Regions from separate parts of the Sodalis sp. RH19 genome, predicted to be linked through region 2. Evidence: predicted binding sites of a transcription regulator. Region 2 holds the regulator's gene; the other holds the start of a gene.
The links. The regulator PurR, encoded in region 2, represses purine synthesis genes. The targets are predictions, from matches to a motif close to CANGCAAACGTTTGCNTG.
Positions count from the first base shown of each region.

Region 1: a site for PurR is predicted at 13,037-13,054, ahead of ACL2XF_RS09625 (L-serine ammonia-lyase). Genes of this name have one in related genera too.

Region 1 covers NZ_CP178734.1:2,139,706-2,154,809, reverse strand. Annotated here, with positions in the region: gene ACL2XF_RS09680 (DUF2627 domain-containing protein) at 270-404, shown strand; gene cspE (transcription antiterminator/RNA stability regulator CspE) at 428-637, shown strand; gene ACL2XF_RS09670 (polyphenol oxidase family protein) at 827-1,558, opposite strand; gene ftsI (peptidoglycan glycosyltransferase FtsI) at 1,780-3,519, shown strand; gene rlmA (23S rRNA (guanine(745)-N(1))-methyltransferase) at 3,604-4,428, shown strand; gene mntP (manganese efflux pump MntP) at 4,438-5,019, opposite strand; gene ACL2XF_RS09650 (DUF986 family protein) at 5,421-5,882, opposite strand; gene ACL2XF_RS09645 (PTS mannose transporter subunit IID) at 5,958-6,803, opposite strand; gene ACL2XF_RS09640 (PTS mannose/fructose/sorbose transporter subunit IIC) at 6,816-7,619, opposite strand; gene manX (PTS mannose transporter subunit IIAB) at 7,709-8,674, opposite strand; gene ACL2XF_RS09630 (TerC family protein) at 9,315-10,865, shown strand; gene ACL2XF_RS09625 (L-serine ammonia-lyase) at 11,473-12,837, opposite strand; gene ACL2XF_RS09620 (CoA pyrophosphatase) at 13,310-13,888, opposite strand; gene pabB (aminodeoxychorismate synthase component 1) at 13,885-15,104, opposite strand, start outside.
Region 2 covers NZ_CP178734.1:1,782,777-1,797,880, reverse strand. Annotated here, with positions in the region: gene slyB (outer membrane lipoprotein SlyB) at 1-327, shown strand, start outside; gene slyA (transcriptional regulator SlyA) at 440-874, opposite strand; gene ACL2XF_RS08065 (DUF1289 domain-containing protein) at 1,449-1,694, opposite strand; gene gloA (lactoylglutathione lyase) at 1,920-2,327, shown strand; gene rnt (ribonuclease T) at 2,447-3,112, shown strand; gene ACL2XF_RS08050 (Grx4 family monothiol glutaredoxin) at 3,186-3,533, opposite strand; gene ACL2XF_RS08045 (NlpC/P60 family protein) at 3,945-4,838, shown strand; gene ACL2XF_RS08040 (YnhF family membrane protein) at 4,901-4,990, opposite strand; gene purR (HTH-type transcriptional repressor PurR) at 5,228-6,244, shown strand; gene cfa (cyclopropane fatty acyl phospholipid synthase) at 6,690-7,841, shown strand; gene ACL2XF_RS08025 (riboflavin synthase subunit alpha) at 8,095-8,736, opposite strand; gene ACL2XF_RS08020 (MATE family efflux transporter) at 8,942-10,315, shown strand; tRNA gene ACL2XF_RS08015 (tRNA-Val) at 10,466-10,542, shown strand; tRNA gene ACL2XF_RS08010 (tRNA-Val) at 10,551-10,627, shown strand; gene pykF (pyruvate kinase PykF) at 11,206-12,618, shown strand; gene ACL2XF_RS08000 (major outer membrane lipoprotein) at 12,960-13,199, shown strand; gene ACL2XF_RS07995 (L,D-transpeptidase family protein) at 13,500-14,570, opposite strand; gene sufE (cysteine desulfuration protein SufE) at 14,881-15,104, opposite strand, start outside.

The sequences.
Region 1 (15,104 bases), 360 kb from region 2:
GTAAATGAATAGTTATTCTTGAATATTGCATTGGACGTTGACAAGTGTTTGCGCTAAGGTTATCGATAAATGGTACAGAAATCATCGCGGTGGTTAACCTCGTAATCGAATGGGCGAAATTTTCAACTATTGGATGCGCTGATAACCTTCCCAATGCTACTGAACGATTTAATTATGTGCGACATATCCGGCCCTGCTCAAAAATGGCTTGCCATTGATAACAGAGTATGTGATAACGCATTTGGGTAAAACGAGGTACAGTTCTGTATATGAATGGCATTTTCAGTAAAGAAGTTTTGCGTAAAGACGATATCGTTGCATACCGCTTCTCTGCCGATCCTAATCTTAGTGCCTCAAGCAGTAACGACTCCAGTTTGTCTCTGTCTCGCCTCAGGGCGATTTAAACACTCCAAAGGAAATATGCAAGATGGCAAAGATCAAAGGTCAAGTGAAGTGGTTCAACGAGTCTAAAGGTTTTGGTTTTATCACTCCGGCCGATGGTAGCAAAGATGTGTTTGTTCACTTCTCCGCTATTCAGGGTAACGGCTTCAAAACTCTGGCCGAAGGCCAGAACGTAGAATTCGAAATCCAGGATGGTCAGAAAGGCCCTTCAGCAGTTAATGTAACTGCTCTGTAATCCACGCCGCTTCGGCAGCAATTGGCCATTTGGCCGATGGATAACATGTAATTCCCCCTGCCAGTGCCCCACTGGCAGGGTGTTTCATTCTTGCCCGACATCTTCCCCGCACTTCCCTCTGTTCCTGTTTTCCGTACCTGTGCCGCCCCGCGACGCTGGCTGTCGGGTGCCGAAGAATGAATCACGTCTTCAACCGGGCAAAATCACCAATCCCGAATGCTGATTGCGGCCGCTGATGGTCGGATAGGCGGGGTCGATGGCGCGCTTTACGCTGTTGCGACGAAAACTGGTATACGCGAAGCGCGTGCCTGCCTGCGTCATTCCGTCCCCGTTCGCGCACGTGGCGCAAATCGTGCAATGCCCGATATCGTCCACCGCCTGGAATCCCGCCGCCATAAGCTTATACCGGGCGATAGCGGCCAAATCCAGACGCCGGTACGCCGGCGTCACGATAGCGCCGGGTATCGGCAGGCGCGCTAAAAAATCCGCCACCAGGCTCTCGCCGACCTCGTAGCAGCACGGGCGGGCCGACGGACCGATGGCCGCCACCCACTCCGCCGGATTATCGTCCCTGGCCAGCAGCATGGCGGCGAATTGTTCAATGATGCCCGCCAGCAGCCCGCGCCAGCCGGCGTGCAGCGCGCCGATCTTTTTGCCGTCGCGGCGGGCGAACAGCAGCGGCAGGCAATCGGCGGTCAGTACACTCAGCAGTACGCCGGGAGTGGAGGTCACCACGCCGTCCGCCTCGCCGCACTGTTCGCCCGGTCCCATAACCTCGCGGATTTGGATACCATGCACCTGTTTTTTTACCGCCAGGGTATCCTGCCAGGGCAGCAACCTTTCCGGCATCAGATGGGCTTTATCGCCAAAACCATGTTTTACGCCGGCGATGCCGTCAATGAGGAGAGAATAAGCTGTCATAATGTCCTGCGATAATGTCCCGCGCTGAAAACATAGAGTAGCGTAATTTTATCCGTTCCTGGCGCCGGTGTTTGTAACAAAGCAACAATCGGTGGCTGGCGAGAGGGAAATTTGCGCTTTGTTGCAAATTAGCAAGCCTTGTAGCATTGTTTTTGCGCGCATGCTCCGGCGAATAGGTTTTAATGCGTCTGATAATAAAAATAGCCGTATAAGAGAGCAGTGTGAAAACGAAGCCGGGTCAGGGTAAGCAGAATTTTATTCAATGGCGGTTTGGTCTGATGTGTATCGGTATTTCGGCCATACTGGCCGTGTTGCTGATGCGCATCGGCTGGCTGCAGGTGATCAAACCGGACAATCTGGTGGCGCAGCAGAACATGCGCTCGCTGCGCGTGGAGCAGACGCCGATACCCAGGGGGATGATAACCGATCGCAACGGCCAGCCGCTGGCGGTCAGCGTACCCGTTGACGCCATCTGGGCCGACCCGAACGAAGTGGCGCAAAAGGGCGGGGTGACGGCGTCCTCCCGCTGGCAGGCGCTGGCGCAGACGGTTAACCTGCCTTTCAACGAGATGTCCGCCCGGATCAATCACGATCCCCATATGCGCTTTATCTACCTGGCGCGTCAGATCGAACCCAACGTCGCCGATTATATCAAGCAACTAAAGCTGCCCGGCATCTATTGCAAAGAAGAGTCCAGACGCTTTTATCCGGCGGGAGAGACGGCGGCCAATCTGGTGGGTTTTACCAATATCGACGATCAGGGGATCGAGGGTATCGAAAAAAGTTTCAACCGCCTGCTGACCGGCGTGGCCGGACAGCGGGTGGTGCGCAAGGACCGGTTTGGCCGCGTGGTGGAAACCCTTTCCTCCACCGACAGCTCGCCCGCGCATAACGTGGCGCTGAGCATCGACCTGCGGCTGCAGCGTGAAACCGAGGAGGCGTTAAGCAACGCGGTGGCTTTCAATAAGGCGGATTCCGGCGCCTCGGTGCTGGTGGATGTCAATACCGGCGAAATCCTGGCCATGGCCAGCTATCCCACCTTTAATCCCAATAACCGCGCCGGGGCCGGCGAAGACGATTTTCGCAATCGCGCCATCAGCGATATTTTCGAACCGGGATCGACGGTAAAGCCGATGGTGGTGATGACGGCGCTCAAGCAGGGCATCGTCAAGCCAGACACGCTGCTCGATACCCATCCCTATACGCTTGACGGCCATCTGATCCGGGATGTGGCGTTTTATCCGCAGTTAACCCTGACCGGCATCCTGCAAAAATCCAGCGATGTCGGCGTCTCGCGCATGGCGCTGGCAATGCCGGTTACCGCCTTGCTCAATACCTATCGCGCTTTCGGCCTGGGCCAGCCCACCGACCTCGGCCTGACCGGTGAAAGCGCCGGCCTGATGCCGCATCGTATGCGTTGGGGCGAACTGGATCGGGCGACGTTCTCGTTTGGCTATGGCCTGATGGTCACCCCGGTGCAACTGGCGCGGGTCTACGCCACCATCGCCAGCGACGGCGTTTACCGGCCCTTGTCCATTACCCGTATCGACCCGCCGGTGGTCGGCCAGCGCGTCATGGACCCGGCGTTGGTGCATGAGGTGAAACATATGATGGAAAGCGTTGCCCTGCCGGGCGGCGGCGGCGTTAAAGCCGCCGTCAGGGGATACCGGGTGGCGGTGAAGACCGGCACCGCTAAAAAAATCGGCCCCGACGGCCGTTATATTGATAAGTATATCGCCTATACTGCCGGGATCGCGCCGGCCAGCCGCCCGCGTTTCGCGCTGGTGGTGGTGATCAATAATCCCCAGGCGGGTAAGTATTATGGCGGCGCGGTGTCGGCGCCCGTCTTCAGCACCATTATGGCTGAGGTGCTGCGCATCATGAATGCGGAGCCCGACGCCTTGCCGGAAGACAACAATCGCCTGGTGACCGCATCGAGGCCGGGCTCCGGCGCCTCCTGAGGCGCCGGCATGACATTCCCGCTGCCGGCGCGCCGGATTTACGGTAAGATGCGCACCTGATTGCGTTTACGTCCGGAACCGGTTATGCCCTGCTATCAATGCCCCCTTTGCCACCTGCCGCTCACGCGCGCCGATAATTACTGGTCCTGCGCGCAGCGGCACCGCTATGACTGCGCCCGCGAAGGCTATGTCAATCTGCTGCCGGTGCAGTTCAAGCGCAGCAAGGCGCCGGGTGATAACCAGGAGATGATGCAGTCGCGCCGCGCGTTTCTTGATGCCGGTTATTACCAGCCGATGCGCGATCGGGTTATGGCGCTGGTCGACGAACTGCCGTGGGCGCCGGGCGGCGACTGGCTGGATATCGGCTGTGGCGAAGGCTATTATACGCAGGCGCTTGCGGCGACGCTGGCGCAACGTCCGGGAGGCGGGCGGGTGTATGGGCTGGATATCGCTAAAACGGCGGTGCGCCTGGCGGCGAAGCGTTACCCGCAGGCGCGGTTTTGCGTTGCGTCCACCCAGCGCCTGCCGTTTATCGACGGTTCGCTCGGCGGCATATTGCGTATTTACGCGCCCTGCAATCCCGCTGAAATGTATCGCGTCATAAAGCCCGGCGGGCTGGTGGTCACCGTCGCGCCCGGACCCCGGCATCTTTATCAGCTTAAAGCCTGCATCTATCCCCAGGTCATGCTACATCCGTTAAAGGATGAGCATTTCGCCGGCTTCACCGCGCTTGCGACGCACCGCCTGAGCTATGATATGGAGATGACCGGCGAGGCCGCAGCCAGTTTGCTGCAAATGACCCCGTTTGCCTGGCGCGCCACGCCCGAGGTCATGACGCGCTTAGCCGGACTGGGGCGGTTTGCCTGCGAAACCGATTTTATCATCCGCGCCTGGCGGCGGGAGGATTGAGACCTGCCCCTACAGGCCGGGCAGGGCGGCCTGGGCGTAATGGGCATACAGGATATTGCAGCCAATGCCGATCAGGATGGCGCCGCCGATAATTTCCGCTTTTTTGCCGAGCCATGGGCCGATAAAGCGGCCAAGCAGCATGCCCAGGGTGGCCATGATCATGGTGGCCAGGCCGATAATCATCGCGGTATGCAGGATATTGACTTCCAGGAAGGCCAGCCCCACGCCCACCGCCATGGCGTCCAGGCTGGTGGCGAAAGCGGTGGTCGCCAGCACCCTCAGGCTATGCTGGCCCAGGCGCGGCGCGGTCTCTGTTTGACGGCGCCAACCGCCGGCCACCATGCGCATGCCCAGGCAGCCCAGCAGGATAAACGCCACCCAATGATCCCACGCCAGTATATAGCGGCTGGCCATCAGCCCCAGCGACCAGCCGATCAGCGGCGTAACGGTTTCGATGGCGCCGAAAATCAGTCCGGTGCGCAACGCTTCGCGCAGGGGGGGATTATGCAGGGCGGCCCCTTTGCCGATGGAGGCGGCAAAGGCATCCATGGACATGCCGAATGCAAGGATCAGGGTCGCGGACAGGTTCATCATAATAAGGCCTCGGCTGGGAGCCAATATACACGCTTCACCATCATCCCAACCCCACGATGGTTCGTCGTGTCTATAGTCTCGCCGACCGTCCTGGTCGCCCGCACCACGTTTACGCCGGATGAGCGGCGTATAACGAGTATGTTGATACGGGCATTTCCGCCTGCTATGGTGGAAACCGGCTACTCCCTAATGACCGCAAAACCATAACATCGTATTTACCGTATAACAACCACAAAAATAAAATAGCATTTTTGCATACGCTTATTTATCGCATGCCTATAAAAACATCAACCTTGGGGTTATTTAATAGCATACATTGTAAGGTTAAAAATTTCGCCATGGCCCATCGCAGTAAGGCCATCGGCGGTGATAACCTTATATTATAGGTTGTTATTACGTTAATTATTTTCCATGAATTGATTATAAATCCTTTCAAGATCATCAAGATGCTGAACCTGGATCAATAACCTTCTTTTCTCCAAATCTATAGCCAGAAAACCATCTTCGGATAAGTTCATATTTTTAATCCGGTCATAGCGGATAAAAACATTGGCATAATAAAAACCCGCGGTTTTGAAAATGAGTTTTGGCCGGCGGATATAGGCAAGATAGGTCGCCATAAAGGCCAGGATTAATAATAAAGTGGTGGTAAAAACCGTACCTTTATTAGTGATGTTCTGGTACACCAGAATCAGCACCAGGCCGATAAATATCAGTCCATCGATACGGCTTTGGCGCTTAAGCCCGATTTTCAGCCGGGTTTTGCCCTTAAGCATGCCGGCTACGACAAACTCGTCGTAAAGGGCGAACGCCAATGCCAGCGTGATGATAACCAGCAGGACAATATCGGTAACAGACATCCTGACTCCTTGCGAAAAATAAAAAAACCGGGGGATGGCCCCCGGTTGCGCATTACCACGTTTGCATCACTACGATTACAGTCCCAGCAGGCCTATCCAGTAGCCGAAGATACCGATGGCGAAGAAGCCGACGATAATCCACAGCGCATTGACCTTGCGGCGCAGCAGCCACATGCACCCGAAGGTCAGCAGCAGCGGCACCAGGCCCGGCATCAGCTGATTGAGGATGCTTTGCACGGTGGTCACCGTGGTCTGGCCGTCCGGACCGGTGATACGCGACACCACCATGGGAATATTCACATGGGTCCACTTATTCACCAGCGCCCCCATGACAAACAGCCCCAGTATCGAGGCGCCCTCCGTCAGCTTCTGCAGGAAACCGCCGCCCATATCGTTAACGATATCCACGCCTTTTTTGTAGCCGTAGGCCACGCCGTAATAACGGGTTGCCAGACGCACGGCGTTAAACAGGATAAAGAACAGGAGGGGGCCAAGCAGACTGCCGCTCATGGCGATGCCGGCACCCAGCGCGGCGAACACCGGGCGTACGGTACCCCAGAAGATGGGGTCGCCCACGCCCGCCAGCGGTCCCATCAGGCCCACTTTCAGGCCGTTGATGGCCGCATCGTCGATGGGAGCGCCGTTGGCGCGCTGTTCTTCCATTGCCATGGTTACGCCTAATACCGGCGCCGCCACGTACGGATGGGTGTTAAAGAATTCCAGGTGACGTTTAATCGCCTGTTTGCGATCGTCATTGTTCTCGGGATACAGGCGACGGATTACCGGCACCATCGAGAAGCAAAAACCCAGCGCCTGCATACGTTCAAAGTTCCATGATCCCTGGAAAAGGTTCGAGCGAATAAAGACAGCACGCACATCGCCGGGAGTCAGTTTCTTTGGAGCAGTTGTTATATCGACCATTTCGCTCACCTATTAATCAAGTTCATTATCAAGATCGTTAACGCCCCTGGCGCCGCCGCCGTTTCCGCCGTTGGTCTGGTTATATTTCGGACTCAACTGGATATACAGGACAGCCATGACCACGCCAATCACACCCAGGGAAACCAGGTTGAAGTTGGTAAAAGCCGCGGTGACGAAACCAAGATAGAAGAAAGGCATCAGGTAGCCGGCACGCATCATGTTGATGACCATCGCGTAACCTACTACCACGATCATGCCGCCGGCGATGTTCAGGCCGTTGGTCACGACTTCCGGGATGGAACTGAGCATGGCGTGGACGGCGTCGGTACCGACGGAAACACCGACGATCACGGCCGGAATGGCGATACGCATGGCCTGCAACAGCAACGCGCCGACGTGGATCCAGCTCAGGGCGCTGAGGTTGCCGTTTTCCGCGGCTTTGTCAGCGGCATGCTGGAAGGCCACGGTAATGGTACGTACGATAATGGTCAGTACCTGGCCGGCGGCAGCCAGCGGGATAGCCAGCGCGATGCCGGCACCCACGCTTTGATTGCCGGCAATGACCAGGATGGTGGAAATAATGGAGGCCAGCGCGGCATCGGGCGCCACGGCGGCACCGATGTTCATCCAACCCAGGGCAATCATCTCCAGCGTACCGCCGATGATGATACCGGTCTTCATATCACCCAGCACGAGGCCGATTAACGTACATGCCACCAGCGGACGGTGGAACTGAAACTCATCGAGTATTGAACCCATGCCTGCGATACAGGCCACTATAAAAATCAGCACAATCTGAAGCGTGGTGATCTCCATTGTACTTCTCCTCTGACAAACGTAAGAGAGCGGTAAATCTTTTTTTCAGGAAAGTGATACGCTCGTAGGTGTTAGTTTTTCCGGCGAATTTATTTACCGAGTTTATTTATCAAATCCATCATCTTCAGCGGCGAATCCGATGAGACCTTACGCACTTCAAGCTCAATTCCCCGATCGTTTAACTTACGAAACGCGGCGATATCTTTCTCATCAACCGATACGGCATTGTTAACCTGGGTTTTACCCTGGCGAAACGCCATGCCGCCGATATTTACCGTGGTGATTTTGACGCCGCCTTCCACGACGCGCTCAACGTCGGTGGGGTTGGTAAACAACAACATCACGCGATCCTTGGCATAAGCCGGGTTGTTGTAAACGCGGATGGCCTTGTCCACGTCCACCACATGCGCGGTGACGCCTGGAGGAGCGACCTGGGTCAATAACGTTTTGCGCACGGTATCGGCGGCAACTTCATCGCTGACCACGATAATGCGTTTAACGTTGGTTTCCTTGGTCCAGCGGGTGGCGACCTGGCCATGGATCAGACGATCATCGATGCGCGCCAGACCGATGGTCATATGACCGCCGGCATTGGGATGCGGTTTGGCGGCAGGGGTCGGCGCGGCAACCGGCGCGGGGGTGGCCGCCGTCTGCGGTTCGGGCGCTTTGAGGGCCTTGACGCCGGCGCGTCCGGTTTCGACGGCGATGTTCACCAGCGCGGCAAAACCCGGCTTGTCATCACGCGCCATAAAGGTTTCCGCCAACATGGGAATATTAACGCCGGTGACGACTTCGTAATTCTCCTTATCGACCACAATGCGGCTGGCGGCATTGAACGGGCTGCCACCCCAGGTATCAACCAGAAATAACACACCTTCCTGGGTATCAAGTTGCGCAAGGCGCGCGGTATATTTTTCAATCAGTGTTTCAGCATTCTCCCCGGGAACAAAATCTATCCAGGCGACGTTTTCTTGCGCGCCCAATATCATTTCAGCCGTTTTAAGCAACTGCTCGGCTGCTGACCCGTGAGTGCCAATTATGATAGCAATACTCACTGATACCTCCTCTGTTAACTAATTGGGTTAAGCAGTCAGACCGCCTGGCGTGTTTGCTACCAGTGAGCACGGGCGGTTTTAACTTCTTAGCCAGGGTATTTTTATTCGCCACCCTGTTTGATGTCCGCTGTGTGTGTTGAAACGATTCATGTGAAGATGTGAATCAATAGCGGTTAAACGCGATTTATTTTAGTGTGTAAAAAAATAAAAATTGTGACGGCGCTCAGTTATTTGTGCATGAGGAAAACAATGAGCTCACAAATCAGTGTAGAAGACATGCATGACAACTTGCAGACAAAAATAGTTTTATGCGTCCGCAAAGTTACCTGATAGAGTTGAATGTCTTACTTATCGATAAGGAGCGATGGGCCACAGCCCCCCCTATGGACTGTCACCGAAAAAACGTCACCCCTGATGTATGGTTTTCTCCTTTACCCGTCCAGGCTCCGCCGGCATGTTGCGCCAGCCGCGGGTCGCACCGTCCCGCACCGCCGGGAATCCAACCCGTCATCCCTGTGTCCTCTCTGTGGGAAAACGCCGCGCGTTCTACGGTCTTTGCGGACGTGACGCCGCTTGCCCACGCGTGCTGCCGCGGTGTTTTATTGCGCCGTTTTAATGGACTGTCGATCTGGAGCGCCCAATGGAATTCTTAATGGACCCGACGCTGTGGGTGGGTCTGCTGACGTTGATACTGCTGGAAATTGTGCTGGGTATCGATAACCTGGTATTTATCGCTATCCTGGCCGAGAAGGTCGCGCCGAAAAAGCGGGACAAAGCCCGGGTTATCGGCCTGGCGCTGGCGTTGCTGATGCGTTTGGGGCTGCTGTCGTTGATCTCGTGGATGGTTACGCTGACCAGACCGTTGCTGAGCGTGGGCATGTTCAGCTTTTCAGGCCGGGATTTGATTTTGCTGCTGGGCGGATTGTTTTTACTGTTCAAAGCCACCACTGAGCTGCATGAACGGCTGGAGAACCAGGATGTGCAGCATGACGCCAACCGCGGTTACGCCAGTTTCTGGGCGGTGGTGGTGCAAATTGTTATCCTGGACGCGGTATTTTCCCTGGATGCGGTGATCACCGCGGTCGGTATGGTCAACAACCTGCCGGTGATGATGACCGCCGTGGTTATCGCCATGGGTATTATGCTGCTGGCGTCCAAGGCCTTGACCCGTTTTGTAAATGCCCATCCCACCGTCGTGGTGCTGTGCCTGAGTTTTTTGCTGATGATAGGCCTGAGCCTGATAGCCGAGGGCTTTGGCTTCCACATCCCCAAAGGTTATTTGTACGCGGCCATCGGTTTCTCGGTGCTTATTGAGCTGTTTAATCAGATAGCCCGGCGCAATTTTGTTAAAAACCAGGCGCGCGGGCCGATTCGCCAGCGCACCGCCGAAGCCATTTTACGTTTGATGGGCGGGCCCAGGCTGCGCGAGGAGGGGGCGCAGGAGATGCCAAACGAACCTAAGGCGGAGTTTGCCGACGAGGAGCGTTATATGATTACCGGCGTGCTGTCCCTGGCGTCGCGTTCGTTGCGCAGCGTGATGACGCCGCGCAACGAAATCTCCTGGGTGGATTGCCGGCGTCCGGTGGAGGAGCTGCGCGCTACGCTTTTGGCCACGCCGCACAGTATGTTTCCCGTGTGCGACGGCGAGCTGGACCAGTTGATCGGCGTGGTCCGCGCCAAGGACCTGATGGTGGCGTTGGATAAAGGCGAAGATGTGCAGGAGTATGCCGCGCAGAATCCGGCCATCGTGGTGCCGGAAACCCTGGATGTGCTGAACCTGCTGGGGGTATTGCGCCGGGCGCGGGGTAGCCTGGTGGTGGTGTCGAATGAATTTGGCGTGATCCAGGGGCTGGTAACGCCGCTGGATGTGCTGGAAGCCATTGCCGGCGAGTTTCCGGATGAGGACGAAACGCCGGATATTGTGGCGCAGGAGGACGCCTGGCTGGTAAAGGGTGGTACTGATTTGCACGCTTTGGGTCAGGCGTTGGACGATAATGAACTCACCCGCGGTCACGAGAATGTCGCTTCACTGGCGGGATTGCTGCTGGCCGAGCGGGATCAGCTGCCGGTGGTGGGTGAGGTTATCGAGCTGGGCCAGTGGCGGTTTACGATTTTGCAGATGCTGGAATACCGTATCGAGCTGGTGCGTATCGAACGGATAGCGCCGCCGGTGGAGGAAGAGGAACAGTAAACACGTGACCCGCTCTCCCTTTAACAGGTTTTATGCGGCATCGGCGTTGGCGGGCCTAGCATGCCATGGGGCCTCGGTCGGGCGGGAAAACCACGCCCGATTCGACCCCATTGGCACGCTCTCCCTTTAACACGTCTGCCTTGAATCCGGTGTTGGCGGGCCTGGCATGCCATGGGGCCTCGGTCGGGCGGGAAAACCACGCCCGATTCGACCCCATTGGCACGCTCTCCCTTGAACACGTCTGCCTTGAGTCCGGCGTTGGCGGGCCTGGCATGCCATGGGGCCTCGGTCGGGCGGGAAAACCACGCCCGATTCGACCCCATCGGCACGCTCTCCCTTGAACACGTCTGCCTTGAGTCCGGCGTTGGCGGGCCTGGCATGCCATGGGGCCTCGGTCGGGCGGGAAAACCACGCCCGATTCAACCCCATCGGCACGCTCTCCCTTGAACACGTCTGCCTTGAGTCCGGCGTTGGCGGGCCTACATGCTATGGGGTGCTCGGTCGGGCGAAAAGACCATGCCCGATTCGACCTCATTGGCACGTTTTTCCTTGAACACGTCTGCTTTACGTTCCGCGTTAGCGGGCCAGCAGGGTGTGGGTGATGCGATCAATCGCACTGGACCTTGATGGCCAGGCCGCCGCGCGAGGTTTCGCGGTATTTGGCGTTCATGTCCTTGCCGGTTTCGTACATGGTTTCAATCACCTTATCCAGCGACACCCGCGGCGCGCTGGTGCGCCGCAGCGCCATGCGCGAGGCGTTGATGGCCTTGACAGAGGCGATGGCGTTGCGTTCGATGCAGGGGACCTGTACCTGGCCGGCCACCGGATCGCAGGTCAGTCCCAGATTATGTTCCATGCCGATTTCCGCCGCCACGCAGACCTGCTCGGGACTGCCGCCCATCAATTCCGTCAGTCCCGCCGCCGCCATGGAGCAGGCGACGCCCACTTCACCTTGGCAGCCGACCTCGGCGCCGGAAATGGAGGCGTTCAGCTTATAAAGAATGCCGATGGCGCCGCAGGCCAGGAAATAACGCAGGTAGACCTCGGGCGTGACCGGATCGATAAAATGATCGTAATAAGCCAGCACCGCCGGCACGATGCCGCAGGCGCCGTTGGTTGGCGCGGTGACCACCCTTCCGCCGGCGGCGTTTTCTTCATTGACCGCCAGCGCGAACATATTCACCCAGTCAATCGCCACCATCGGATCGCTGGAGAGCTTATCCGTGGAGACCAGCATGCGCCTGAGCGCCGATGCGCGCCTGGGCACCCGCAGCGGGCCGGGCAATACGCCTTCGGTATTTAGCCCGCGATCGATGCAGGCGCGCATGGTCTGCCAAATATCGGCGAAGTAATTGCCGATATCGGCGCGGCTATGCAGCGCCAGTTCATTAAGCATCACCAGCCCCGACAGCGACAGACCGGTCTGTTTGCACTGGTCGAGCAGCTGCTGGGCGCTGGCGAAAGGGTGGGGCACGGCGATCTGGTCGATAACCGGCTGGCCGAAATGCGCCTCATCAACGATAAAACCGCCGCCGACGGAATAATACGTCTGGCTGTAGATGACCTGTTCGCCAGCGAAGGCGTGAATGCGCATGGCGTTTTCATGCAATGACAGGTAGGAACCGTGGAATACCATGCCGCCTTCGCGGGGAAAATCCACTTCGTGCGGCCCGCCGGCCAGCATCAGGCGCTGGCGTTGCTCAACGTCGCGGATAAAGGCCGGCGCGGCGTCGATATCCACCGTATCGGGACGGTTGCCCGCCAAGCCCAGGATAATGGCGATGTCGGTATGGTGTCCCTTGCCCGTCAGCGATAACGAACCGTAAACATCCACGGCGATGCGCGTGACATCATTGAGCAGCCGTTTATCGACGAGATCGTCCACGAACTGTTTACCGGCTTTCATTGGACCCACGGTATGGGAACTGGACGGGCCGATGCCGATTTTAAACATATCGAAAACGCTTATCACGTTGACTCTCCTCAGAACTGATAAAATACGCATACCCGTGGGTAATGCAGTTAATTGTAATGACTCATGCCGGGTTAGGCTTGCGCTTTCGCATGATAAAAACTAATCCAAAAAAGCGCTTCCTTTGCGTTTGACGACCGATACGAAGCGGTCCTCTACCCCGGGGCGGCCTGGCGTCATGCTGGTTATGGCTAATCTGAAAGCAAGCCGTTGCCCGTGGATCATCTCCTTTCACGTGCGTGCCGGAGACGGTTTTTTGTCGTCAGAAATAATGAGATATACAACCTATATAAATGACTATGTTTAATTATTAATATGGAGTTATATTTCGCAAATATGGCAAAGATAGGAGATTGTAACGGTTTTCATCGCGTTGGGAAGTCTTTTATTGCCGGGACGCGATGACCATCACGGCGCGGGTTGGTAGGGATAGCGGCGGCCCAACCGGCGGCCGGGAATGAAGGGACGTGCGTTAAAGATGGATGTGTTGGCCCAGCCGATACAAAATCTGCGCGGTCATGCCCCAGACCATATGGCTTTGATACCAGGAAAAATAAACCTGCAGGTTTTTGGCGCGGCGCTGTATTTGCAGGGGAGTATAGCTGGCCAGGGATAACGCCTGGTGCAGGGGCATTTCAAACATGTCCGCCACCTCGTCGCGGCTGGCCCGGAAACGGGTGCCGGCCGCCAGCAGGCCGACGATGGGCGTGACCTGGAAACCGCTGCTGCTGTCCACCGGCGGCAGTTGCCCCAGGACCCTGACCGACGAGGCCGGGATGGCCACTTCTTCGTGGGCCTCGCGCAGCGCGGTGGCGATTAAGGACGCGTCTTCCTTATCCGCCGCCCCGCCGGGGAAGGCCACCTGGCCGGCATGCTTGCGCAGTGTCGCCGATCGGCGCGTCAACAGCACCGTCGGCTGGTGATGGCAGATGATGGGTATCAATACCGCCGCCCGGCGCTGGTTGCGCGCCGGCTCGCTGGGTTGCGGCAACTGCAGTTGGAAACGGGTGATGAAATCCGTAAGCGTCAGGGTGTTGTCAGTGCTGTTCATGGGCGATTTAGCTCCAGCAGCAGCGGCAGTATCTTGGCGACCTTGTCCAGGGTTTCCTGGTATTCCGCTTCCTCGCAACTGTCGGCGACGATGCCGCCGCCCGCCCAGCAATAGATGCGCCCTTGTTCCGTGAGCAGCGTGCGGATGGCGATATTGGTGTCCAGGGTGGCGCAGCGGCTCAGGTAGCCGATGCTGCCGCACCAGGCATTACGGCGCTGCGGTTCGAGCTGGTCGATTAACGTCATGGCCTTGATTTTGGGGGCGCCGGTGATGGACCCGCCGGGAAAACAGGCGCGCACCAGATCGCACGGCGTGCGATGGGGGGGCAGCCGCGCGGTAATGGTGCTGACCATATGATGGACTGCCGGAAAGGCCTCGATTTTAAACAGCTCCGGCACCCGGACGCTGCCGGGGACGGCGACCCGTCCGATATCGTTGCGCAGCAAATCCACGATCATCAGGTTTTCCGCCCGGTCTTTTGGCGATGCCGCCAGTTTTTGCCCTTGCAGCCGATCTTGCTCCGCATCCGCCAGGCGCGGCAGCGTGCCCTTGATGGGCCGCGTTTGGATCTGTCCCGCGTTTACCCGCAGGAACCGCTCCGGCGACAGGCTCAGCACCGCCTGGCCGGGCAGGCGCAAAAAAGCGGAAAACGGCGCGGCGTTATGCTCCAGCAGATGACGGAACGCCTGCCATTCATCGCCCGCGAACGCCGCGCTGAAGCGTTGTGCCAGACAGACCTGGTAACAATCACCCGCCAAAAGATGTTCCTGGATGCGGCGGAATTTTTCGCCATACTCGCCCCGGGTCATATTGGCCTGCCAGCCGCTGTTTAAACGAAAGGGCCGGTCGGGTTCGGGTGCCGGCGGCGCCAGCAAATCCCGCTTCAGCGCCGCCGGATCGCGGTAGCTCACCAGGGTCAGGCGGCCAAGGCGATGGTCGGCAATCACCGCCCAGTCATACAGGCCGACGGCCATATCCGGCAGCGTTAAATCCTGTTGGGCATGGGCAGGCAGAGTTTCAATGCGCCGGCCGAGATCGTAGCCGAACAGGCCCAGCGCGCCGCCCAGGAAAGGGAGATCGTCCCGGGCTTCCGGACGAATCCCCATACTGTCCACCTGCTGTTGCACCAGCATAAACGGGTCGCCGCCGCTCATATGCGATTGACCGTCGCGGGAAATCACCGTAACGGCGCCGCGGGTGGTCAGCGTCGCCACTG
Region 2 (15,104 bases):
GTAAGGCCGGTACAAATCCAGGGCGGAGAGGATTCAAACGTTATCGGCGCCATCGGCGGCGCGGTATTGGGCGGGTTCCTCGGCAATACCCTCGGCGGCGGCACCGGCCGCAACCTGGCTACGGCCGCCGGCGCGGTGGCGGGCGGCGTGGCGGGACAGGGCGTCACCAGCGCCGCCAGCCGTTCGCAGGGCGTGGAACTTGAAGTGCGCAAAGACGACGGCAATACTATCATGGTGGTGCAAAAACAAGGAAATACGCGGTTCAGCGTAGGACAACGCGTGGCTATCGCCAGCAACGGGCGCAACGTGACGGTTTCTCCGCGTTAATTACCGCCCCGCCGCCGCATAACGCAGCGGCGCAAGCGAAAGACCTTGGCATAAAAAAACCGGCGCTATTTGCCGGTTTTTTATAGAGAACATGTCGTTGAACCACGCTATGTCAGGACTTATTATAAAGCTCGAGGATATTCTTCTCCAGCCGTGCAATCATATTACTCAGAAAATGAATCTCCTGCTCTGAAATACCCGTCAGGATTTCATCCCGGGTACTATTGATGACATGGTTCACTTCTTTGATGATGGGCTCTGCGGACTCCGTCAATTTAATACGTTTCGCCCGCCGATCGTTCGCACAGGTATGGCGAGTGATCAGCTTTTTCTCTTCAAGCTGATCAAGCGTTCGAACCAATGAGGGCTGCTCAATGCCGATAGCCTTTGCCAACTGAATTTGCGACTGCTCCGGCGGAAGCTGGCAGATATTATGCAACGTGATCCAATGCGTTTGTGTCAGTTCTAGCGGTTTTAAGCGATGGTCAATCAAAGCGCGCCAAACACGAACAAGTCGCGCCAAATCAGATCCTAATGGCGATTCCAATTCTCTCTCCTTATAATTAAGCTGATTAAGCTTGTTCCCTGGATTCCCATCCATTCTAATGGGTGGAATGGCAAATTACAAATATATATATATATGAATAAGGTTGAAGTTAAGTTGAGCTAGATGTAATACCCATGTTGTTCCTTTGAAATATGGGACAGCACCGCTGAGCGCATTACTCCTTGCCGGTCGTCAGCCTTGACGAGGGTTGCGGCCCTTCATTGCGTAAAACTTTCCGCTTAGTATAGGGTAAGCGTTGGAAACCTCATATAATCCGTCCCTGGCACTGGTTGCCCCGGCATTCTCACATCAACGCCTATAGTATGCCAAGCGGATTATTCATGACTGTATCACTATTATTGTCATTCATCGTGATTTATTGTTAATTTAAGTTAAATGAAGACATAACAAATATCATTATGTCATGTATTCGGTCTAATAATGTAATAACAATATATAAATAACAAGTTATTAGCGTGCATATTAATAATTAACTATGAGTGCCGGGGTTGTGATAATCGCCATCCCGACGTTCAAGATACTCAGTGGAATAAGGTTGCACGCCTGCGGGGTGTTAAAAAAGCGAGGGCTGTTCCGGACCTGCGGGTTCAGCGGGCGTGCTCTTGCCGGCCCGCAGCAGGCGCAGGTAGCGTTGATGACATAGCCGCAGCACTTCGCGCTTTTGGCCGTCGTTCATCGTGATCCAGTCGAAACGTTCCTGGCGGGAGCGCAGGCAGCCACGGCAAAAGCCACGGTCATCGGATTGGCAGACGCCGCGGCAAGGACTGGTTATGATGAAAAACTCAAGCTGTTCCGGCACGTGCCCTCCTGTTTAACTTTTATTGAAGACGTTATTTCCCCGGCTGGCAAGCTTATGACGGCAAAAATCGCTTGCCCGGGGGAAATCGCGCGGTTCTCCGGCCGCCAGGGCAAGCAAGGCAGGAGTATTTCTCCTCCACCGCGCCGAAGGTCTGGGATATACTGTTAAACCACGATCTCACCAAAGGCGATGGATAAACCGTCGTCATTGTCTATAGAGGATATCATGCGCCTGCTTCATACCATGCTCCGCGTTACCGATTTACAGCAATCCATTGATTTTTATACCCAGATCCTGGGCATGCGCCTGCTGCGCACCAGCGAAAATACGGAGTACAAATACACCCTGGCCTTTGTCGGCTACACAGAGGAGACGGAAGGCGCGGTGATTGAATTGACCTATAACTGGGGCGTCGATAGCTACGAGCTGGGCACCGCCTATGGCCATATCGCGCTCGGGGTTGACGATGTGGCCGCTACCTGCGACCGCATTCGCCAGGCCGGCGGCAAGGTGACCCGCGAAGCGGGACCGGTCAAGGGCGGCACGACGGTTATCGCTTTTATCGAAGATCCCGATGGTTATAAAATCGAGTTGATTGAACAAAAACATGCCGGCAAGGGCCTTGGCAGATAAAGTACCAGCCCGCCCCCGCCAAATCCGCTCTCCTGGGGAGCAGGGAGCGGATTCGCCATGCATCCGGCGCTAAAATTTGCCATAATGCGGGCTGTTTTCCTTAAAAATTAAGAACAGGCATGGCTGAACTTGATGATGTAAATACCCTTCGCGGCCGTTTTCGCGGCTTTTATCCAGTGGTAATCGATATTGAATCCGCGGGCTTTAACGCCGCAACCGACGCCTTGCTCGAAATCGCCGCCGTCACCCTCAACATGGACGATGAAGGCTGGCTGGTCACCGACCAATGCCTGCATTTCCATGTCGAGCCTTTTCCCGGCGCGCAACTGCAGCCGGAAGCCCTGGCCTTTAACGGTATCGACCCGACCAACCCGCTGCGCGGCGCGGTGAGCGAGTACGAGGCGCTGCATGAAATTTTCAAAATGGTGCGCAAAGGCATTAAGGATCGGGGCTGCAACCGCGCGATTATCGTCGCGCACAATGCCGGGTTCGACCACGGATTTCTTATGGCGGCGGCCGGACGGGCGGCATTAAAGCGTAATCCTTTCCATCCGTTTGCCACCTTCGACACCGCTGCTCTCAGCGGGCTGGTGCTGGGCCAGACGGTGTTGGCCAAAGCCTGCGCGGCCGGAGGCATCGAATTTGACGCCGGCCAGGCGCATTCCGCGCTCTATGACACCGAACGCACCGCTGAATTATTTTGTGAGCTGGTTAATCGCTGGAAACGTCTCGGCGGCTGGCCTGTTCCCCCCGTCGGCGAGCCTGCCGCCGGCGAGCACGCCTAGCCGATGCTTGCGTCCGGCGGTTAAAAACCCCCGCCGCAAGGGGCGGGGGTTATCCGCAGGCGTCCCGGAGAACTCAGGAAGGGGTCTGGTTTTCCTGGGAGTTGTATTTTACCGCGGTCTCTTTGATCAACGGTTGCAACTCGCCGTGCTGATACATTTCGATAATGATATCGCAGCCGCCGACCAGTTCGCCGTCCACCCACAGCTGTGGGAAGGTCGGCCAGTTGGCGAATTTCGGCAACTCGGCGCGAATATCGGGATTTTGCAGGACATCCACATACGCGAAACGCTCACCACAGGCGGAAAGCGCCTGTACTGCCTGTGCGGAAAAACCGCAGCCGGGCAATTTTGGCGAGCCTTTCATATAAAGAAGAATCGGGTTCTCAGCTATCTGCTGCTGAATTTTTTCAATCGTCGTCATTGTCTCGCTTCCTCAAGCCAGCATCTGGCCTTATCTGCACTGTGCGGGATTACACGCAGTCTCTTCATTTTAGCCACTACCGGCTAAACAAATAAACGTTTTTTTGCCGGCCCGCGCGGTAAAGGCGCGTCAATTCACTCCCGGCCCGCCCACGTAGGACAGGCAATACTATCACTGTAGCGGCTTTTACCCCCTGCCGCCGAACAAAACGGGCTGAAACATTCGGTGCACACCCTCAAAATATGTTGAATAAAGCGCCGCTGAACGCTGTTAAATGCAGCAAAATCGAACTTATTCACGTTTATACACAATAAGTAGTGAATTGATGATGCAATGACGAGGTAAATAGCTTAAATTCCTGTGAGGTGTTGATAACCCCCTATTTTGGGCCACATAAGGATAGCGTTTATCATGCGTTTATGCTTTACGCTTTTTGTGTTGCTTTTTACCCAGTTGTTTTTGAACCTGGCACATGCCGCGCCGAGCGCCGGCGTCAATGCCGATCAGCGCAAATCCCAGGCAGCGGCGGCAAAAACCGGCGACCGGCGCAAACGCAAACCGGTAAAAATAGCCAAGAAAAGCAAACCTGTCGCCAGCGCTCCCGCCGTCAGTGAAAAAGCCAGCATTAAAAAATCGCCGGAACCGGCGCATGAAAAAGCCGGCGTTAAACGGCCTTTGGAACCCGCGGTGGCGAAAACCGGCGCGAAGAAAAGCAAAACGTCCCCTCTTGCCAAGGCATCAAAAACCACGGCGACGAAAAAAATAGCCTCCTTCACTCCGCCGAAAAAAGGCTATAAAAAAGGTTACGGCCGGCACCGGATGATAAAAGATCAGGCGGCGGTAGAACTGGTGGCCAACGATCAGCCGATAAAGATGAGCGAGAGCCATAAGAAACGCTACCAGACCGCCAAGCTTACCGCCATGAATAAACTCCTCTCCCAAATGGGCAAGCCTTACCGTTGGGGCGGCATGTCGCCTAATACCGGCTTTGACTGCAGCGGCCTGATTTATTACGCCTACAAGGATGTGGTACGCATCCATATGCCGCGCACCGCCAACGAAATGTACCACCTGCGCGACGCAGCGCCGGTTAAGAAAGACGAGCTGGAAAGCGGCGACCTGGTCTTTTTCCATATTTCCAATCGCGGCGCGGCGGATCACGTCGGCGTCTATCTTGGCAATGGTCGCTTTATCCAGTCGCCCCGCACCGGCAGCGATATCCGTATCAGCTATCTGAGTGAGGATTATTGGCAGGATCATTACGTGGGCGCCCGCCGGGTGGTCACGCCGAAAAATATCCGCTGAAGGCGCGCTGGAAAAAAAGAGGAGCCAAGGCTCCTCTTTTTTATATCTGAACCGAGAGGGTGTCAGTTCATGACGGCGGTAAAGCTGAAGACAATAATCACCAGCAGCGAGAACACCGTGGTCAGTAACGACATTTTTAAATCGCTGTCCATTCTATCTCCTTAACGTAAACCAGGGCGCCGGCCTTATCCACCGGCCCGCAGAGCAGTTATCGTCAGTTTGCCATAACAGCGATGAAAAAGCTTGCTCCCAACCTGTAGCCGCCACATTTAACACTTTCACTTTGGCGCGGGATGAACGAAAATTAACGGTTAATTCCACAGCGTCGGAAAGTGCTTGCGCCTTCGACAGACATTATTCCAGCCAGGGCGTACGGGAGTATCAAAGGCATGGCAACCATTAAAGATGTGGCAAAACGCGCTAATGTATCGACAACCACCGTTTCGCATGTGATCAATAAAACCCGTTTTGTTGCGCAAGACACTCAAATTGCCGTGCTGGACGCCATTAAACAACTGCATTATTCACCCAGCGCCGTGGCGCGCAGCCTGAAGGTCAATCGCACCAAGTCCATCGGCCTGCTCGCCAGCACCAGCGAGGCGCCCTATTTCGCCGAAATTATCGAGGCGATTGAGCACCATTGCTTTGCTCGCGGTTATACCTTGATATTGTGCAATTCGCACAATGATCTCGAAAAACAGCGCGCCTATCTGGCGATGCTGGCGCAAAAGCGCGTCGACGGCCTGCTGGTGATGTGCGCCGAGTATCCCGAAACGCTGCTGGATATGCTTGAGGAATATCAGCATATCCCCATGGTGGTCATGGATTGGGGTGAGGCCCGCCGTGATTTTACCGACACCATTATCGATAACGCCTTTGCCGGCGGTTATATGGCGACGCAATATTTGCTTAAACGCGGCCATCGCGCCATCGGCGCCATTCCCGGACAGCTGGCGCGCAACACCGGCGGCGGCCGCCACCGCGGCTATCTGCATGCCATGGCGGAGGCCGGCATCCCGTTAAACGACCGCTGGATTGTGCAAGGCAATTTCGAGCCTGAATCCGGCTACCTGGCGATGAAACAAATCCTGGCGCAAACGCCGCGTCCCACCGCGGTCTTCTGCGGCGGCGACATTATGGCCATGGGCGCACTGTGCGCCATTAATGAAATGGGCCTGAGCGTACCCGAGGATATTTCTATCATCGGCTACGACAACGTGCGCAATTCGTGCTTTTTCAGCCCGGCGCTGACCACCATCCATCAGCCTAAAGAGGATTTGGGCGAGGCGGCGCTTACCATGCTGCTCGATAGGATTACCAGCAAACGCGAGAACGCCAAAACCATCGAAGTCCATCCGTCGCTGATTGAACGCCGTTCGGTCGCAGACGGTCCCTTCCCCGCTTAAGGCCACGCGCCAGGCCCGGGCAACGGGCTGGCGCCTCCAGGGTCTGTTGCTATGTAAAGCGCCGTCCGCCTCGGACACAAGATTTTTCATATAATGATCTCTGTGCAAAGAGTTATTGTTTCAGAGAGAAATCATTAAGTTATAATGGGAAATACATTAGCGCGTTAGCTATTGTCTAAATTAAAATGCAGGCTTATACTCAATATCGTTAACAATTATAACGAGTTGTCTAATAAATTTGTATAAAAGTATGTCGTGTTTTCCAACATGACATCACCCTTTTATAAAGCGCCCGGCTAAGTCGCAGTCTAAGGTTTACTTTATATTCCTCTGTTGATGGTGATACTTCAGACACCACGGATAACCGTGGATTCTTATAAAGCCCGCAGGCATGGTGAGTGCTTTTCCTGACGGGGCACTGCAGAAGAAAGGTGATGGAGAAGCTATGAGTTCCTCGTGCGTTGAAGACCTGAGCTTTCATGATAATGATTGGTACCGTATCGTCCATGAATTGCTCTCTGAAGCCGGTATTGAACTCAATGGTTCAAGACCATTTGATATCCGAATCAAGAATCCGGGATTTTTTAAGCGCGTATTGCAGGATGGATCTTTGGGATTGGGCGAGAGTTACATGGATGGCTGGTGGGAGTGTGAGCGGCTGGACATTTTTTTCCAGCGTGTTCTCAGGGCGGGTCTGGAGAATAAACTTCCGCATCATTTAAAAGATACCTTACGCATTGCCGCCGCCCGGCTGATGAACCTCCAGTCGCGCAAGCGGGCCTGGATCGTGGGCAAAGAACATTACGATTTGGGTAACGATCTGTTTGAAAAGATGCTCGATCCCTATATGCAATATTCCTGCGGCTACTGGAAACAGGCGACCACCCTCGAGGAAGCCCAGCAGGATAAGCTGAAGATGATTTGCGAAAAACTGCAGCTGCGACCCGGCCTGACGCTGCTGGACGTGGGCTGCGGCTGGGGCGGGCTTGCCGCCTACGCGGCCAGGAATTATGGCGTATCGGTACAGGGCGTCACTATCTCTGCCGAGCAGCAAAAGCTGGCGCAAACGCGCTGCGAGGGACTGGATGTCACCATTTTGCTGCAGGACTATCGCGATCTGGATATGCAATTTGACCGTATTGTTTCAGTCGGCATGTTCGAACACGTCGGTCCCAAGAATTACGCCACCTATTTCGACGTTATCGATCGCAACCTGAAACGCGACGGTCTGTTCCTGCTGCACACCATCGGCTCGAATATCACCGATATGAATGTCGACCCGTGGATAAATAAGTATATTTTCCCCAACGGTTGCCTGCCGTCGGTACAGCAAATTGCCCATGCCAGCGAAAAGCATTTTGTTATGGAAGACTGGCATAACTTCGGCTCTGATTACGACAAAACGCTCATGGCCTGGTATGAACGTTTTGTCGCCGCCTGGCCGGCGCTGTCCAACAAATACTCCGACCGTTTTTACCGTATGTTCAGTTATTACCTGAATGCCTGCGCGGGGGCATTCCGCGCGCGCAATATCCATTTATGGCAGGTATTATTCAGCCCGGAAGGCGTGGATGGCGGTATTCGCGTACCCCGTTAATACCATGGCACGCCAGGCCCTTTAACACCGCACTCAAGACAGGCGTGGTAAAGGGAGAGCGCGCCGATGGGGGCGATGCGGCCATCTCCTGGCCGCCAGAGCGCCCCATGGCACGCCTGGCCCGCCAACACCGCACTCAAGGCAGGCGTGTTAAAGGGAGAGCGCGCCGATGGGGTCGAAGCGGCCATCTCCTGGCCGCCAGAGTGCCCCATGGCACGCTAGGCCCGCCAACGCCGCACTCAAGACAGGCGTGTTAAAGGGTATTTAACGTCGCGGCAATCGCCGCTTCCCGCTGCGCCAGCACACGCTCCACCGTATCCACCACCGCCTGGGTCTGGGGATCGATTTCAATATTGATCCGCTGCCCCAGCCTTTTTTTACCCAACGTGGTGCGCATCAGGGTTTCCGGTATTAAATGCACGCAAAATTTATCGGCCGCCACCTCGCCGATAGTCAGGCTGATGCCGTCGATGCCGATATATCCTTTATACAGGACATATTTCATCAGCGCTTTGTCCGGCATTCTGAACCAAATCTGCCGATTATTTTCCGACGTCACGATTTTCACAATCTCGGCAGTGCACATGATATGCCCGGACATCACATGTCCGCCGATCTCGGCGTTAAAGGTGGCGGCGCGTTCTACGTTCACCTCATCCCCCACCTGCAGATCGCCCAGATTGGTCACCCGCAGCGTCTCTTTCATCAAATCAAACGCCACCACGTCGCCGTTAATGCCGCTCACCGTCAGGCAACAGCCGTTGTGCGCCACGGAGGCGCCCTCCTCCAGACCGGACAACATCGCCGCCGGCAGGGAAACGAAATGCGTGCGAAAATTCGCTTTTTCTTCAATTGCCACAATGGGCGCGGTGCCCTGAACAATACCCGTAAACATAACCTTGGCCTCTGTAAACCACCGCTGGAATCAGTCAGGCTAGTGTGCACGATTTCCCCAGGAAATCCAAATCCGCCGCCGCACGGATTTGTGTCGTCCCGCACTGGTATAACCGGACAAATGCTTTACACTATGCCGCAGATTTTTAACCTTTATGTTAACTTTCGCCTGCTTATTCCATACACATAAAACCATAGGTGCCTACGTGCAGAAGTACTTCCTGGAAGCGCGTACATTAATGTCCTTGGCCATACCGGTTATTTTCGCGCAAATAGCCCAAACGTCGATGGGCGTGGTCGATACCATCATGTCCGGCTCCGTCAGCGCGACGGATATGGCGGCGGTTGCCGTCGGCACGTCCATCTGGCTGCCCACCATCCTGTTCGGCCACGGTCTGATCCTGGCCCTCACGCCGGTTATCGCGCAGTTGAACGGGTCCGGGCGGCGCGAACGTATCGCCCATCAGGTACGCCAGGGATTCTGGCTGGCGGCGGCCGCGGCGATTTTGGTTATGGCGGTGCTGTATAACTGCCGCCTGGTCATCGAGAGAATGCGCCATGTCGATCCCGTGCTGGCGCAAAAAGCTGTCGCCTACCTGCATTACCTGCTGTGGGGCGCGCCCGGCTATTTGTTTTTCCAGGTGCTGCGTTGCCAATGCGACGGTCTGTCCAAAACCAAGCCCGGTATGGCGATAGGTTTTCTCGGCCTGCTTGCCAACGTGCCTATCAATTACATTTTCATCTACGGCAAATTCGGCATCCCGGCCATGGGCGGCGTGGGGTGCGGCATCGCCACCGCATCCGTCTACTGGCTCATGTATGTGGTGATGTGGCTTTATATGCGCCGGGCCGGCAGCTTTCAGGATTTGCATCTGCCGGGCGGGTTTTCCCGGCCCGACTGGACGGCGCTGCGCCGGCTGGCCGGCCTGGGTTTACCCGTCGCCCTGTCGCTGTTCTTTGAAGTTACCCTGTTCGCCGTGGTTGCGCTGTTGGTGACGCCGCTTGGCATCGTCGCGGTGGCGGGACATCAAATAGCCTTGAACTTCAGCTCCCTGATGTTCGTGCTGCCGCTGTCGATGGGCGTCGCTGCCACGATCCGCGTCGGATTCCGCCTGGGGCAAAATGATGTGGAACAAGCGCGGGTCGCCGCCTGGACCAGCCTGGGCATGGGCGTTATGCTGGCCTGCGTGACCGCGGTATGCACTTTCCTGTACCGGGTGGAAATCGCCCGGCTGTATAACGATACGCCGGCGGTGGTGGCGATGGCCTCCCATCTGATGGCGCTGGCGGCCATCTACCAGATCTCAGATTCGATCCAGGTGATTGGCAACGGCGTACTGCGCGGATACAAAGACACCCGTTCGATTTTTTTCATTACGTTTACCGCCTACTGGTTGCTGGGCCTGCCGTGCGGATATGTGCTGGCGCTGACGGATTATGTCGTGCCGGCCATGGGGCCGAGCGGTTTCTGGACAGGCTTTATCATCGGCCTGACGTCGGCGGCACTGCTGATGACGCTGCGTATGCTTTGGCTGCAGCGCCAGCCCTCACGGCTGATTCTCAATCGGGCGGCGCGCTGACGGCGCCCTGGCGGTTAAAAAACCGGCACGCTGTGTATTAGATGGGCAGTTGTCGGTCGCGGGCGGTAAAAAACGCTTTTTCCTCTTGCATGCGGTGATATTGCCCGTTAATATTCGTCCCGCTGTCAGGCAGATGGCGATGTGTAAAATGCGTTCTTAGCTCAGCTGGTTAGAGCACCACCTTGACATGGTGGGGGTCGATGGTTCGAGTCCATTAGAACGCACCACTTCTTGTGCGTCCGTAGCTCAGCTGGTTAGAGCACCACCTTGACATGGTGGGGGTCGGTGGTTCGAGTCCACTCGGACGCACCATATTATTTTCCTCCCTGGTCTGTACCCCGCTGGTGAACGCAGTTACCTGCATTTTCTTCTTTTTTTTTCTCTCCGTTACGTCAACCTAAAAGCGGCCGGCAAAACAAACATCCGGGATCCCGTGGTGTTAATCCCTCATGGCGTTATTGTTATCTGTTGCTGGTATTTACGTCCATTGTTGCGCACCGGTTACCGATTTTATTGTGCATCTGCGCAACACTTGATACTAAAAATTTGCATATTTACCACAAATGCACTCTTTTTCACGGCTTACGCATTATTTGTGCTGTTTTTATCTTGTTTCCGCCGGCCCAATAACTATAATACAAAACGTTATTTCAATTGAATGGCTTAAGCCCCGTTGATTTGCCAAATACTAATTAAAACAGACTTATCCACTACCGCTTGCCGGCACGTTCGGCCAGATAATTTAGCTATATTTTCATCATTTTCTCACTTTTGTCTCCTATCCTTGAACATGGGGAACAGGCTCGCAAGGCTGCACAATTTTTCGTCGTCGATATTCACCGGCGATATATCAGATTTATCATCCAACACAACTTGCAGATATCATTGTTATGAAAAAGACAAAAATCGTTTGTACCATCGGTCCAAAAACTGAATCGAAAGAAATGCTGTCAAAGCTGCTGAACGCGGGCATGAACGTCATGCGCCTTAATTTCTCCCACGGCGACTTTGAAGAACACGGCAACCGCATTACCAACCTGCGCGCCATCCTGCAGGAAACCGGCAAGAAAGCCGCCATCCTGCTCGATACCAAAGGGCCGGAAATCCGTACCATGAAACTGGAAAACGGCAACGATGTTTCCCTTACCGCCGGCCAGACCTTTACGTTCACCACCGACCAGACGGTAGTCGGCACCAAAGAACGCGTCGCGGTCACCTACCCGGGCTTTGCCAAGGACCTGTCGGTCGGCAATACCGTGCTGGTGGATGACGGCCTGCTGGGCATGGAAGTTATCGACGTTACCGATACCACCGTGGTCTGCAAGGTGTTAAACAACGGCGACCTGGGCGAAAACAAAGGCGTTAACCTGCCGGGCGTTTCCATCGCCCTGCCGGCGCTGGCGGAAAAAGACAAAGGCGATTTAATCTTCGGCTGCGAACAGGGCGTGGACTTCATCGCCGCCTCGTTCATCCGTAAACGCTCCGATGTCCTGGAAATTCGTGAACACCTGAAACAGCATGGCGGCGAACATATCCAGATCATCTCCAAGATTGAAAATCAGGAAGGCCTGAACAATTTTGACGAGATTCTGGAAGCCTCCGACGGCATCATGGTTGCCCGTGGCGACCTGGGTGTGGAAATACCGGTGGAAGAAGTGATCTTTGCCCAGAAGATGATGATCGAAAAATGTAACCGCGCACGTAAAGTGGTCATTACCGCCACCCAAATGCTCGATTCCATGATCAAGAATCCCCGCCCGACCCGCGCTGAAGCCGGCGACGTGGCCAACGCCATCATCGACGGCACCGATGCCGTAATGCTGTCCGGTGAAAGCGCCAAGGGGAAATATCCGTTGGAAGCCGTGACCATCATGGCCACCATCTGCGATCGTACCGACCGCGTCATGCCCAGCCGCATCGACAGCATTAACGACAGCCGCAAACTGCGTATCACCGAAGCCGTATGTCGCGGCGCGGTGGAAACAGCCGAAAAGCTGGAAGCCCCGCTGATTGTCGTGGCGACCGAAGGCGGCAAATCCGCCAAAGCGGTGCGTAAATACTTCCCTAAGGCGGAAATCCTGGCGCTGACCACCAATGCCATTACCGCGCGCCAGCTGCTGCTGTCCAAAGGCGTAACCTGCCAATTGGTGGATGAAATCGCCTCTACCGATGATTTCTACCGCATCGGCAAAGCCATGGCCATCGAAACCGGCCTGGCTAAAAAAGGCGAGATCATCGTCATGGTGTCCGGTGCCCTGGTACCGAGCGGCACGACCAATACCGCGTCCGTTCACCTGCTGTAAATCCGGGTTTACCCACCTGCGCCTCCGGCTTGCCGGAGGCTTTTTTTTGCCCGCAGAGAATGCCGCGCCCGGTAATTCTGTTGTACCGCTCCGACGGCGTGCAATAATTCTATCGCAATAGCACAAAAAGGGCCTGGTTTTTACCCCGACTTAATCGGAGTTTTCTTATGGAAGGTGATGGTTTATCCTTTTTTTTTAACCTCCCTGTAAAACAAGGTGTTTCTTTGAGCATTCAATCGAATTTAATCGCTTTATTGCTAAAAATTGTTCTCCTTAGAAAATACTTTGTGTAATACTTGTAATGCTACATGGAGATTAACTCAATCTAGAGGGTATTAATAATGAATCGTACTAAACTGGTACTGGGCGCGACACTTCTTGTTTTATCTATGGGTATGACTGCCTGTTCAAGCAACGCTAAAATCGATCAGCTGTCCTCTGACGTTCAAACCCTGAACGCGAAAGTTGACCAGCTCAGCAACGATGTCACCGCTATTCGTTCTGACGTTCAGGCCGCTAAAGACGACGCTGCCCGTGCTAACCAACGTTTAGATAACCAAGCTCACTCTTATCGTAAATAAGAGTCATAGACTTGTTTAGAAAATGGCGCACTCACGTGCGCCATTTTTTTTGCCTGAGAAACCGCACGCGCCGCCTCCGCCTCTTCCCCTCGCCGCCTTCCGCCAGCCATGCCACCCGTTTCTTGGCGCCCGGCGCTACCTTTCCGGTTCTGCGTCATCCTGGGGATTCACCTGGCGCGGCGCACAGGCCGTTTTCACCGCACTCCAGGTGTACGGCGTCGGTCCCCCGCCCGTACCCGCTGAAATCATCTCTGTGCCGCCGGCGACGGGCCGTTAATGCCGCCGGTGGACTCGGAGGCCTTATTGTGTCGACAGCGCTCTGTCGCCCGCACCAGGGCCATTTTGAGTGATGCTGGCGACAGGCGCGGCCTTAACCGGTGCTTTAGCGCTTTGTACCGCCGGCGCGTCGGATGGCAGGCTGGTTTGCGCCTCACCGCTGGAAATCAGCACCGGCATGCCGGAACGGCGCGCGATGGCCTCGTCGGCCACGGCGCGGTCGGTAGCGCCATCGGCGAGGAATTTCTTCACCTTGGCGCTGTAGGCGATGCGCATCGTCTGCGGATCGTCGCGATCGTTGCGCGACAGCGGCTGATGGACCTCAATATAACGTTTGCCATCCGGTTCCTGGGCCACCTTGATCGCATCGTTGACCACCTGTACCCGGGTTCCCACCGGCACCGTGTCGAATAAGGCCTGGATATCATCGGGCCGCAGCCGCATGCACCCCGAGCTGACGCGCATGCCGATACCAAAATTGGCATTGGTGCCATGGATGAGATAGACCCCTTTGCCGGCCGCCAGGCGCAGGGCGAACAGCCCCATGGGATTGTCCGGCCCCGCCGGCACGACGGCCGGCAGGGTGATGCCCTGCTCTTCCAGGTAATGCTTGCGGATATTGGGCGTCGGCGTCCAGGTAGGATTGGCGATTTTCTGGGTAATGGTGGTGGTCATCACCGGCGTGGTGCGTCCCAACTGGCCGATGCCAATCGGATAAACGATCACCTTGTTTTCGTCTTTTGGATAATAATAAAGCCGCAGCTCGGCCAGGTTGATGACAATGCCTTTGCGCGGGGTGTCCGGCAGCAGCATTTGCGTCGGTATGGTCAGGACCGACCCGGCCTGGGGCAGATAAGGGTCCGTGCCCGGATTGGCCTCCAGCATGGCAAGCAGGCCGATTTTGTGCGCCGCGGCGATGGCTTCCAGCGAACCGCCGTCATTGGCGACGGTGGCGGTAATATTTTCCCCGATTAAACGGCTGTTTTCCGCCGGCAGGGCATATTCGGTGGCGCCGGCGGAGGAGCTCCCCAGCAGAAGTCCCCCGGCGAGGCTGGTAACGAAAGCGAAGCATTTAAGGGTCCGCGCATAGTTCATATTGATTTCCCGCATTGTTTTTATCGTAAGCCGAAGACCCTGTTCCGTTGTCGCGGCGGCGACAGTCCGGGGTCCGGCTCCACGTTTAACAGCCAAACCTCGCGCTCGCTATCAGATAACGCTGATAATGTGAGTTTAGCAAAGGAACAAAATGATGGCGGGTTAAGCGCAGCGGCAAGCACACCTTTCGCCCGGGTGTTATCTGGGCGGCAGGCAATGCGGTGTTGCGGGCGGGGATGGGCGTGATCGCGCAGAAGGCGCCCCCTCAGGCGCGCGATTCTGGCTCACAAGAAGACGGCGGCAATGGGTATTACAGGTTAGCAGCCTTGGCCCTGATGCTGCGCACCATGGCTTCCAGGCCCTGCGAGCGGGACGGCGTCAAATGCTGGCCGAGCGCCAGTTCGTTAAAAAATGGCCGCACGTCCAGCGCCACGACCTGCTGCGGCGTCAATCCCTGGTAAAGAATAAACACCGTGGCGATCAGGCCTTTGACAATGGCCGCGTCGCTGTCGCCCAGCAGCCGGACATTGCCCC